DNA from 3 places in the Formosa agariphila KMM 3901 genome. Region 1 is predicted to be linked to each of the others. Evidence: riboswitches for the same ligand, from Rfam matches in the RefSeq annotation. Region 1 holds a riboswitch; each other region holds the start of a gene.

Region 1 (4,261 bases):
TTACCATACCCGTAACATCTACATCCTGATAGAATTTTACTGTCGATTTTAATCCAACTTCCACACCTGTTGTTTCCACTCGACCGAGGTTTAGCATAGTCCATCGAAATAAATTAGCTCCTGGAACAGCTACAATTTTATCGGTTACCCAAACCTTATAGACATCGGCTTGGACTTCAAAAAACGAATTTTGTTTTGTATGTTGATACGATAAGCCGAAATCGATTTGCTCGGAATATTCTGGACTTAAAAACGTGTTCCCTACAAATGTGTAATACAAATCATTAAAGGTTGGCATCCTGAAAATATTTTTATAAAATGCACGTAATCTGAATTCTGAATTCTGAAAAGGTTGCACATTAACAAGCACTGAAGGTGTGAATTTTTGAAGATCATCGGCCGAATCGTAAGCTTCAACGGTTTCATTTACAGTTGTGCTTAATACACTTAGCTGAACATTGAAACGTTTAAAATGAAAGTTACTAGCTAGTGCATTTAACATAGAAAACCGTTTAGGATATGCAAAACGATAGAGGTTTGCATCGAGGGTGCTTTCTTCAAAATCTGATGCGAGCGACACTTCCCAAAACGGCTTCAGTTTAACCGTATTTATAATAGAAGTATAATATTTTTTCTGATGATACCTGTTGTCTAATACACCTTCTAGAGATACAATTTCGGGATTGACATAACGTGTGTGATCATCTGCATATTTACCTCTAACAACAAAGAAGTAAGAATCGTTAACCTGATGTTTAAACTCGCCTTGAATAAAATTACTTTGATCCCACAAACGCTGCGACCTATTGAATCGATTGGCTACAATGGCACCTGGCAAGCCACGTTCAGAATCGAAATGATAGTATTTTACATGCCAACTCGTTTTATCAGACGGATTTCCATATAGCGTCGTTTCTACACGATACGAAGTTATATCTGCATTTTGTCTAACCGCTGTCGTATCGTAACTCCCATTACTGTATCTAAATTTATATTCGCCATCTGCAGACACCATTTCGGCACTTACTCGAGCAGCAATTTTATCGGATAATTTATAATCGAAAGCAAACGAAGGATTAACCAATCCGAAAGAACCTGTTTTGAACGTCACATCTGCTTCGTACTTTTTTTCAGGACTAAAATCTGGAGTTTTAGATTTTAAATAAATACTATTTGCAGACGCATAAGCATTTGCCGATTGGTCTAAATCTGTACGTTGCCCTTGGTACAAGCTTACTTGTTCCATGTTGCTTAAAGAATATTTACCCAAATCGACTTGACCATTTTGAGCATTTCCAAGACGGACGCCGTCGTAAAACACGCCAGTATGTTGCGATCCCATACTACGAATATTTACGGTTTTAATACCACCAACACCGCCATAATCTTTAAGTTGTACACCACTAAAAAACCGAATGGCATCGGCAACATTTAAGCTGTTTAATCGGGTTAAAGTTTCTCCATCTAAAGTTTGTACTGGTGCAGGAGATTCATGTTTTTTATGCTGTGTAATATTATATTTTAACACAACTTCTTTCAGCGAAGTTGCAGCAACACTATCTTGTTCTTGTGCAAAAACAGATACCGAACTTAAACACGTGATACACGTAATTAAAATAAAATTATATAACGATTTTGAAAACCTCACCTCAATTAATTTATTGCAGTCGAGGGTAGACTAACCACATTAAAACATGGCTACTCCTAAAGAGAAGAATGATAAGATTCTAATCCCAGCTTTTATCCCCGAAAGCTATTTGAATTAATAAAAAATGGCAGGTCTTCTGACTTACTCCTTTCACCTGGCCTTCCCCTTCTATTGAAAAGTGACCATAAATTAGGTTTCCGTTATGAGCTTACAGCTGCGGGACAGTTTCGGATTCACACCGAATTCTCTTTTAATGTTAGTGTTAAAAAAACACAACAACCATTTCCCTTTATACTTTTAAAAGCGCAAATTTAGTTAAATAATTAAAACTTAACGCATCTATATTTGTGCTTCATATTATTAAAATTATTCCTAAACTAACTTTCTATCATTTATTTTTTAATGAAAGATTTCCTTTAAAAGCAGAGCAAAATTAAGTTGAATCCATATAATAAAAGATGACTAAAATCATATCTCATTATAAAAACCTATCTTAAATTCTTTTCACCTATTTATTAGCCTTTACAGATGGAAAAGTGGATATGTTTTACACTAAAATTACGAAGATTGAATCTGGTATGCATACCATTGCAGGAGTTGTATTTATAATAACAGGTGTATATTATGTTTCTATTTGTATAAGTAGTATATAAATTTGTAGCGCAGAAAACACTAATTAAAAGTTTGAATTATTCTGTAAAAACGAGCTTCGAAATTCGCCCTTTTCCTGCAGCATAGGCAATAGAATCATTTAAAAAACGAATAGTGTAGAAAGATTCCTCACTAATTTGTTTCCAAGATTCTCCATGGTCATTCGACATTGAAATACCATTAAAACCAACTGCAACTAAACTTTCAGCATTACGATTCGGCATATATTGCACGCAACTCTTGTAACCTGGCTCTTCACCGTCTGCAACCAGCAGCCATGTTTTTCCACCATCGACAGTTTTCATTTTATTGTTGGTATTTACATCGGGTTTGGTGTAATCTCCACCAATAGCAAAGCCATTTAATTCATCGTAAAAATCGATAGAATAAACACCTTGAGTTGCTTCTGTGTTCTGCATTGGCGTTTCAATTGTAATCCAAGTTTCACCTTTATTTTCAGAATAATAAATAGTTCCGCTAGTAGTTGCAATCCATGCTTTATCTTCTAACACTTTAATATTGGTGTTACTCGCAGCAAACGCGCCTTCACCTTCGATGGCTTTAGGTAAGTTCTCGCAAGGTAACTTCGCCCAGGTTTCGCCGCCGTCTCGAGTAATAATTATAGACAAACAACCATTAACACTATCGCCTACCGCAATACCTTCTTTATCGTTCCAAAACGTCATAGCGTCGTAAAACACCTCTTCGCCTTCTTCTTTATAAACGCGTTTCATGCTTCCATCGTCTCCTGTTTTATATAATAATGCAGGACTTTCAATACTCAACATAAAAAAATCGGTAGATGTATGTGCAACGGCTCTAAAATGTAACGGCACAGAATCGTGAAGTTGCTTTGATGTTGCCACTTGCTCCTTTTTTGGAAAATATAATCCGTAAGTTCCTTTATCTGCAGCAAAAGCTAGGGTGCCATCGCCCATAAGTTCAATGGCACGTATGCTTAAAGAGTCATTATAAACATCCTGAATTTCAACAGATTTGTAAATTTTTGAAGGTTTTTGAACATCTTGTTTACAAGAACTGATTAAAACAAAAAGTAAAAGGCTCGCTATTAGTCGCATTTATTAAAATTTTGGCTAAAAATAATTAATTAAACTTACCTTTGTGGCCTTAAATACACAAAATGCGATTACATAGAAATTTATGCTTTGCGGTAGTAGACGGATTAATGCTCATTTTTAATGAAGGAGTTTATGCCGACAAAGTTGTTCAACAATTATTAAAACGCGACAAACGCTGGGGAAGTCGTGACCGTGGCTTTGTAGCCGAAACAACTTACGAGATTGTTCGCTGGAAACGCCTATATGCTGAAATAGCAGAAGTAAAAGAGCCTTACGATAGAGATAATATTTGGAGAATATTTGCCGTATGGGCAACACTGAAAGGTATTAAGTTACCAGACTGGTCTTATTTTGAAAAAACACCGACACGTAAAATTAAAGGACGTTTTGATGAATTGTCTAAAATTAGAAAATTCAAAGAATCGATTCCCGATTGGATGGACGAAATTGGTGCTAAAGAATTAGGTGAGGAACTTTGGACTAAAGAGATTGCTGCTTTAAACCAACAAGCCGATGTTGTGCTTAGAACAAACACCTTAAAAATAACTAAAGACAAGTTACAAGCCGACCTTTTTGATGTCGACATCGAAACGGAATTTATTAAAGGCTATCCTGATGCGCTTAAATTAAAAGAGCGTGCCAATGTTTTTACAACAGAATCTTTTAAAAACGGTCATTTTGAAGTGCAAGATGCATCGTCTCAATTGGTTGCTAAATATTTAGAGGTTGAACCTGGAATGCGTGTTATAGACACTTGTGCTGGTGCAGGTGGAAAAACATTACACTTGGCATCTTTAATGGAAAACAAAGGACAAATTATTGCTTTAGATATTTATGCGCATAAATTGCATGAATTAAAACGTCGTGCAAAACGCGATGGTGC
Region 2 (4,261 bases), 590 kb from region 1:
AGCGAATAAAAACCTTGAGACATATAGTTGTAAAATTTATCGCTAAAGCCAGGCATTTTTAAAATGTCTTGCGCGCAATCTGCAATTTCTCTAATACGCTCTTCTGGATTTACACCTTCTGTAAGGTATCCCGATTCTAAAAATTTACGGCTATTTTCGTTTAACCACCCAAAGGAATCATTTTCTATGGTACCGTTTTTAGTGTGTAATGCCGCGTGCCTAGCATCGACTAAATTTTGAGCATTATTTTTTTCTGATGTTGTTGTAACAGGGTCTTGATTGTAAGTGTTGTTTTCCATTTTTTAAAATAAGTCGTCGCTAGTTATACTTTGGGCTCTTTTACTGTAATTTATTGAACGTTTAACAAAGAAGTCTCCATGTTTTGTTCCAATTATTTCGTCATCAAACCATTCCGTTTGAGCTAATAATTTCTGATCAATTTCAAATATTTTATTAATTCCAATACTCTCTAAAGAGTTATTAAATCGATTTTTAATGAATTCGTTTATTACCGCTTTCGGAATAAAATCTAATTCACCTTTTTCGAAAATCCAATCTATAATTTTACTTTCAGAACTATACGCTTCTTCACATAGTTGCTGAATCATAATCTTATACGTATCGTTAAACCATTCTGGGTGTTCGTCTTTAATGATATTGATAAGGTCGATACCAAAATCGCCATGAATTTGTTCTTCTTTAGAGGTTGCTTCTACAACATTCGAAATTCCTTTAAGCATGTTTTTATGCTTGTTAAAAGCCATTATGATAAGGAACTGAGAGAATAAAGACACATGTTCTATAAACAAAGAGAATAATAATACAGATTCTGCATACTCTTCGTTATTTTCGCTTTTTGCATTTTTTAAAGCCGTCTCTAAATACTGGACACGCTTCATTATTGCAGGCTTCTTCTTTAATTTTTCGAACTCACTATTTAATCCTAAAATTTCTAATAAGTGAGAATAGGCATCGTGATGTCTTACTTCACTTTCTGCAAATGTAGCACCTACAGATCCTATTTCTGGCTTAGGCATACGGTGATAAATATCACCCCAAAACGTTTTAACAGCCACTTCTATTTGAGATATAGCAAGCATGGTGTTTTTAATAGCACTTTGTTCTACAGGTGTTAAAGCCGATTTAAAATCTTGGATGTCACTTGTGAAATTAAATTCGGTATGAATCCAGTAGGAATGACGAATAGCTGGTACATATTCGTATAGTTGAGGGTACTCGTAAGGTTTTAAATTGATACGTTTTTCGAAAATATTACTTTTTCTACTTTGCGTTTGGTTGTTTCTATAAATGATATACGCTTTGGCAACATCTACAAACTCACTATGCATTAGTTTTTTCTCGACAATATCTTGTACTTCTTCTACAGTAGGTACGTAATCTTTGTCTTGATCGCGACGCTCTAAAAGCTCGGCATATACATTTTTTGCTATTAATTCGGCATCATCACTTGTACCATGGTTAACGGCTTGCATTGCTTTTGTAACGGCAGCTGTAATTTTCTGAAGGTCAAAAGGTTTTGACTTAAAATTTCTTTTAATAATTTGAATTATTTCCATGTTTACCATATTAAGTAGATTTAATAATCTTAAATAACCAATGTCTTGAACTCTAAAATAGCTTTAGATACAGGCATGAAACTTATTCTTCAGATTTTAAACCATGAGTTGTTAATCCTAAATTTATTCGGTGCTGTAATAATTTTGGAAAAGAAGATAGAAGTAGATATGATAACTAGACATAAATGACCATAGTAATCTTCTAATTCTTGCTTCAATCCCCGAAAGCACATTGAATTAATGTTAAATGGCAGGTCTTCTGACTTACTCTGTTAACCCGGCCTTCCCATTCTATTAAACAGTGACCATTATTGGGTTTCGTTTGTTGAGCATACAGCTGCGGGACAGTTCCGGATTTTCACCGAATTCCCTTTTAATATCAAGTTGTTAAACTTAATAACCATTAATAATTGGATGCAAATTTATCTACTATAAACAAGTTTTAATAATTAACTTATCATAACTTATTGACAATTTTAAAAAATAGTGTGATAACCGTTTTAGTTTATTCAATTAGTAGATTACAAAGAGTATGTAAAGACTGAGTTACCTTTACTTTTGTTGTAACAAGTGTATGATGGTTTGTTGTAATGTGTGACCTAAATTTTTATCGTTTTTATGCTTTTTTATTTTACCAATTACTTTTATAAACTCATCACTATCTATTGGTTTTAATATATGTTCTAACGAGTTTTTATTAAAAATATTAGACGCGTAATGCGTATAAGTCGTGGTAATAACTAAATCGAAACCTTTAAAATTAAGTTGGTTTAAAAAAGGAAGTAATTCTTCTTTAGGCGTTTCTATATCTAAAAAGACACAGTCTGGCTTTAATTTGTTTATGGCAGAAATTGATTCTAAAGGATTAGAGAACATGTCACAGATGTTAACCTCGGGACAAAAAAGTTCAATTTCCCATTTTAGGTTTGTAAGAGCATTAAATTCATAATCAATAAGAATTGCATTAATCATGGTAGTGTGGACAATTTTGAATAAAAGTAATGTATAATTAATAAGTTCCAGTTTGTCTTTTTATATGTTGTGTAAATCTTAGTGCCGATGGGAGTAATTAGATTGTAATTGGTAGAATGAGTATACAGCGTTTTTTAAAAAACTAGCAGTAAGATTGAATATCATATTTTAAATTTTTAACGAAGGGCCTTTTGTAATGTGAACAAAAAGTAAAAAGATAGCAGATTCCCTTTCCCGATTCTATTTCTTACATTAGCAAAAGATTATGGATCATAATAAGCGGTATGCATTTAATACAAGAAGAGGTGAATTTTAAAGCGGTAGTTCAGAATATTTATAAAGACGTTAAGGATATAGAAGATAAAGGAGAACTCGCTTCCTATATTCCAGAATTAGCGCGGATTGACTCTAAAAATTTTGGTGTGCACATTTCTACTATGGATCATTCTAATTTTGGAGTGGGTAACTGTTACGATAAATTCTCAATTCAAAGTATTGCCAAAGTATTGTCTTTAATTATGGCTTATAAAATTTTAGGTAAAAAAATATGGGAACGTGTCGATGTAGAGCCTTCAGGAAATGCGTTTAATTCACTTGTGCAGTTGGAAGCTGAAAATGGTATCCCTAGAAATCCGTTTATTAATGCTGGAGCATTAGTTATATCTGATATCTTATTGAGTGAACTGGAACATCCTAAAGAAGAATTTTTAGCATTTGTAAGAGATATTGCCAATCAGCCAGAAATAGACTATTCAAGTAAGATTGCTGCCTCAGAAAAGAAAGTTGGGTATAGAAATATCGCGTTATGTAACTATATTAAATCTTTAGGAAATATTAAAAATGAACCTGAAGATGTGTTAGATTTTTATTTTAATCTATGTTCTTTAGAAATGAACTGTATGGAACTGTCTCAATTATTTTTATTTCTAGCCAACAACGGTTGCAGAATTTCTGACCAACATCCTATATTAACAGAACAGCAATCTAAACGTATAAATGCACTCATGCAAACCTGTGGATTTTACGACGAATCTGGAGAATTTGCTTTTAGAGTGGGTTTGCCAGGAAAAAGTGGAGTTGGTGGCGGTATCGTTGCGGTACATCCCGATCGTTACGCTATTGCTGTGTGGAGTCCTAAACTGAATAAAAAAGGGAATTCTTATAAAGGCATGAAATTTCTAGAAGCTTTTACTACAGAATCTAAACAATCTATATTTTAATTTACACGTCTACATTACGTAAGTTCTCCAGTCTATATATTTAATTTAAGATCTAATACGCAATTCGTCTGTAATTTTATTTGTTTTTAAGCTTAAACAGTCATTATTAAGATAATTTTCATAGTTTCCTTTTGAATAGGAGTGTTTAAATTCGTACTTTTGGTTCACCAAATTGGTTAACCAATTTAATCTAAAAACAAATGAACAAAATTAAAAGTACGATTTCAATTTTAATTCTTTCAGTTTTATTTACAGTTCATGCTAACGCACAAGCAGGAAAGACAATTGTAAACAATGCGAAAGAATTAGACCAAGCCATTAAAGCTGCAAAACCAGGAGACCATTTAGTAATGGCTAACGGTGTATGGACAGACATTATTATTAAATTTAAAGGAGTAGGTACAGAAGCCCAGCCTATTGTTTTGGAAGCCGAAACACCAGGTAAAGTATTTATTGAAGGACAATCTAGACTTAGATTATCTGGAGAATATT
Region 3 (4,261 bases), 1.5 Mb from region 1:
CAAGAGCTAAAAAGTGCGGCACTAGCAAATGCCACGGCAAAAAGTGTATTGATTTGTTTCATAGTTAAATAATTATATATTAAAGTTTAAATAAATTGAATAATGTCGTCCGGGCATAAACCTGTTTTCTACACTTTGGTAATTAACATTCCAAAGGTTGTTTACTTTTCCGCCAAGCGTTAGTGTGTTACAAATAGCATAATCTATCCCTATATTTGAAACCTGATAGGCATCTAATTCATATCTAGACAAATTATCGGTTGTGGTAAAAACACTGCCTACGGCTAACCATTGGTATACGGCGGAAATCTTTTTATAGTTGTATCCTAAACTAGCTGTTGCTTTGTGGTAAGGCACATAAATAAGTTGCTTTTTGGTGTCCTTATTTTCAGAAACGGTATACGCATAGGTTCCGTTAACGGAGATGTGATGTTCTCCAAAATCATGTTTATAACCTGCCAAGGCTTCTAGGCCATAAGTCATAACATGGTCTGTATTAATAGGTCGCCATAAACTGCCATTTGGTACCCAACGAATCATATCACTAATGTCATTATAATAAGCTGTTAGAGATATATTAGCGTTTTTAAACTGTAAATGATTCCCGATTTCTGCTTGATAGGCCGTTTCTGGAGCTAAATCAGGATTTCCGCTACCTTCCCAATACAAATCATTAAACGTAGGAATTCTGAAGTTTTTAGAACCGTTAACTGTAATGGTGTACGGCTTGGCAACTTGAAATTGTAAGCCTACATTATATAGAAACGGACTGTTATAGGTATTAGTCACCTCTTGTCTGATTCCCATTTCATATAAAAACCACGAATTTAATTGATGTTTAAAAAGCAGGTTCGAGCTACCAATATGTCGCTTTTCGTTTGCTATACTAGACCCTTCAGCATTATTTTGGGTATAGTCTATAATTCCGTTTACAGTAACATTATCTGTAGGGACGTAGGTCACATCGTATTTTGCGATAACCGTTTCAGCAGATCCAAATGTATAAGTATCGGTGTTTATATTTCCGAAGTATTTATAGTTTTCACTTAAATAGGCGAGTTTTAATTTGGTGGTAATTGTATTGTAAAAGCTCTGCCATTCGATTAATTGTCGTGTGTTAAAGTCTTTATATTTAGTGGGCGTTTCTGTAGGCAGAATTAAGGACAAATGCCGTTCGCCATCAAACACATAACTGTAAAAATTTAGTAGATGTTTTGGGTTAAGTCGGTAACTCAGATTAGCGGTGAGACTCGTGTTGTAATAATTTCCGTTATGGTTGTAATCATCAGAATTCACAAAATCGTAATCATTATCAGAGCTATTTCTACTGATTCCAATATTAGCGCTCAATCGGTTTACTGTAACATTGGCTTTATAATCTAGCAGAAACGTATTAAAACTTCCGTAGTTAGTCAGTAAGCTGTTTTGAAAACCTTCAGAATAATTGAACCTATTATTTAAATGAATACTGCCACCTATAGCACCGCTGCCGTAAATGACACTGCCACCGCCACTACGCACACTAACATTATTAAAACTAGAGGTGTTTATGGTATTAAAATCGGTTTGTCCATTCAGCTGCGAATTGATATTAATGCCATTCCAAACTACAGCGGTTTGTTGAGCAGTCGTACCCCGAAAAGCAGGTGAGGAGACCATACCTAATCCGTTTTCCTTAAAATAAATTGGAGTGTTGTAGTTTAACAAGGACGTTAGTAGTGGCTGATTGACGCGTAACACGCTATCATTTAGCTGTAACACAGATTGGGTGTCACTAAACAGTTTTAGTTGGCTATCGGTGGTAATTAAAACTTCATCTAATTTCTGGATAGAATCGTTTTGTGCAAGGAGTACCGTAGGAACACACACGAAAAATAAAAAAAATAGGATTAGTTTTTGTTTCATATATCTTAAGACCTTTTGCCCGAAAGTCAGTTATTTATGCTGAATTTGGCAGGTCTCCTGACTTTCGTCTTGTTATTTACCTTCCCAGTTTTAATTGAAACCAGTGGTGTATTGAAGTTTTAATAACAAGCATTTTGCAAAGCAAAACTAAGATTACAGTTGCGGGAACAGTTTGAGATTTACACTCAATTCCCATTTAATCCATCACGTTACATGATATGAACCAAAATTCGATTCAAAAATAAGACATTTATTAATATTCAGTATGCTAAACCTAGTTTATTTGTAGGGTAGTTTTTTTCAAAAATTTAAAGACCTTATTGATATGAACTTTTGAATGTTATTTTGAGTGAAGTAAGTTTTAATTATTCAAAAATAAGAGGTAGAGCTATGTGAAGTATACGAGTGGTTAAGCCAAATTAATTTAATTAAAAAATCATTTATTTTAATTTGTCTAGATTTTATATGCTTACATTTGAAGTGTTTTTACTGTTAAATAAATTAGTAATTATTATTTTTATCAGTTATAAATCGCTCATTTTAAAGATTAATTAAATGAATTCTTTTCAGTTAAAATATTTTATTATCGTCTTTTTTGTGCTCGCTTTTAGTTGTAAAAACGACACTAAATCGGTGGAAATACCTGAAGAACATAGTATAGAACTGGTATTAAAACATGCAAAAGGGTTTTCTGTGAAAACGTTCGAAAATTATAAAATTCTTGAAATTTATAGTCCGTGGCCCAAAGCAGAAAAAACATTTAAATATGCATTAGTCGATAAGACAAACCCTAATAAAGCGTCTTTAAACTCTGATGATTTTGATGCTGTAATTTCTGTGCCATTAGAGCGTGTTGTGGTGACATCTACAACCCATTTACCAAGTTTAGAATTGTTAGATGTGGCATGTACCTTAATAGGGTTTCCGGGTACACAATATGTGTCTTCAGAAAACATAAGAAAAAGAATTGAAAGCAAAGATATTCGTGAACTGGGTAAAAACGAAGGGATAAATACAGAAGTACTTTTAGAATTACATCCCGATGCTGTAATTGCATTTGGTGTAGATGGTAGTAACCGGTCTTTAGAGATGATTAAGAATGCCAATATACCTGTGATTTTTAATGGAGATTGGGTAGAAGCTTCGCCTTTAGCCAAAGCAGAATGGATAAAATTATTTGGTGTACTATTTAATAAAGAAGCTAAAGCCTATAAGGTTTATAACGATATTGAATCTGAATATTTAAAAGCCAAAACCTTAGCCGAAAATGTAACAGAAAAACCAAGTGTTTTTAGCGGAGCTATGTATAAAGATGTTTGGTATATGCCAAATGGAACGAGTCCTGAAGCACAACTTTTAAAAGATGCAAATGCTAATTTTCTTTGGAAAAACACACAAGGCTCAGGAAGTTTAGCTTTAAATTTTGAAACCGTATTTAACAAGGCTAAAATGGCTGATATTTGGATTAATCCTTCTATATATTCAAGTTTAAACGATTTGGTAGACGCCAATGTACACTACACCAAATTTGATGCGTTTAAGCAGCAAAACATCTATACCATGTCTAATACAAAAGGCGCCACAGGCGGGGTGTTGTATTATGAGTTGGGACAGTCTAGACCAGATTTGGTTTTAAAAGATTTAATTAAAATTTGTCATCCAGAACTGCTTCAAGATCATGAATTGTTCTTCTTTAAAAAGCTAAATTAATTGCCAAATTCACAGACATATAGAAACGCGTTTATAGTCTTAATTCTTCTACTGTTTTGTAGTTTTTTTATTAATATCAGTTTGGGATCTGTGTCTATTCCGTTACGAGATGTTTTTCATAGTATTTTTGGTACGTCAAGTAACGAATCTTGGCGTTACATCATTCTAAATTATAGATTACCAAAAGCCATTTCAGCCATATTAGTTGGTTCGGGTTTAGGAATATCTGGACTTTTAATGCAAACGTTATTTCGTAATCCGTTGGCAGGACCATTTGTTCTTGGTATTAGTTCAGGGGCGAGTTTAGGAGTGGCTTTAGTGATTTTAGGTTCTGGGCTTTTTGGTGGAACATGTGCTGCTTTATTAACGTCTAAATGGAGTGTGGTTATTGCCGCAAGTTTAGGGAGTTTTATGGTGTTATTGGCGGTGTTAATTGTATCGTCACGGGTACGAGATACCATGTCGATTTTAATCATCGGACTTATGTTTGCAAGTATAACAGGTGCCATAGTGGGCGTCTTATCTTATTTCAGTTCTGCAGAACAATTACAACGTTATGTCTTCTGGGGCTTTGGTAGTTTAGGGAATTTATCATGGCAAGAATTAACTGTTTTTGGAGCAATTTATAGCGTAGGATTATTATTGA

The links. Region 1 has a riboswitch for cobalamin ahead of BN863_RS03980 (TonB-dependent receptor plug domain-containing protein). Riboswitches for the same ligand answer to the same signal wherever they lie in the genome.
Region 2: it holds a riboswitch for cobalamin, as region 1 does, so the genes downstream of both, BN863_RS06415 (ribonucleotide-diphosphate reductase subunit beta) here and BN863_RS03980 (TonB-dependent receptor plug domain-containing protein) in region 1, are expected to answer to the same signal.
Region 3: it holds a riboswitch for cobalamin, as region 1 does, so the genes downstream of both, BN863_RS10240 (TonB-dependent receptor plug domain-containing protein) here and BN863_RS03980 (TonB-dependent receptor plug domain-containing protein) in region 1, are expected to answer to the same signal.

What each region holds. Positions count from the first base shown of each region.
Region 1 is NZ_HG315671.1:917,938-922,198, reverse strand. Features, by position in the region: gene BN863_RS03980 (TonB-dependent receptor plug domain-containing protein) at 1-1,648, opposite strand, end outside; cobalamin riboswitch at 1,758-1,947, opposite strand; gene BN863_RS03975 (WD40/YVTN/BNR-like repeat-containing protein) at 2,338-3,378, opposite strand; gene BN863_RS03970 (RsmB/NOP family class I SAM-dependent RNA methyltransferase) at 3,441-4,261, shown strand, end outside.
Region 2 is NZ_HG315671.1:1,512,781-1,517,041, forward strand. Features, by position in the region: gene BN863_RS06410 (ribonucleoside-diphosphate reductase subunit alpha) at 1-299, opposite strand, end outside; gene BN863_RS06415 (ribonucleotide-diphosphate reductase subunit beta) at 303-1,577, opposite strand; cobalamin riboswitch at 1,810-1,997, opposite strand; gene BN863_RS06420 (LytR/AlgR family response regulator transcription factor) at 2,130-2,549, opposite strand; gene BN863_RS06425 (glutaminase) at 2,834-3,769, shown strand; gene BN863_RS06430 (chondroitinase-B domain-containing protein) at 3,970-4,261, shown strand, end outside.
Region 3 is NZ_HG315671.1:2,375,229-2,379,489, reverse strand. Features, by position in the region: gene BN863_RS10245 (YncE family protein) at 1-62, opposite strand, end outside; gene BN863_RS10240 (TonB-dependent receptor plug domain-containing protein) at 73-1,905, opposite strand; cobalamin riboswitch at 1,936-2,148, opposite strand; gene BN863_RS10235 (ABC transporter substrate-binding protein) at 2,461-3,615, shown strand; gene BN863_RS10230 (FecCD family ABC transporter permease) at 3,616-4,261, shown strand, end outside.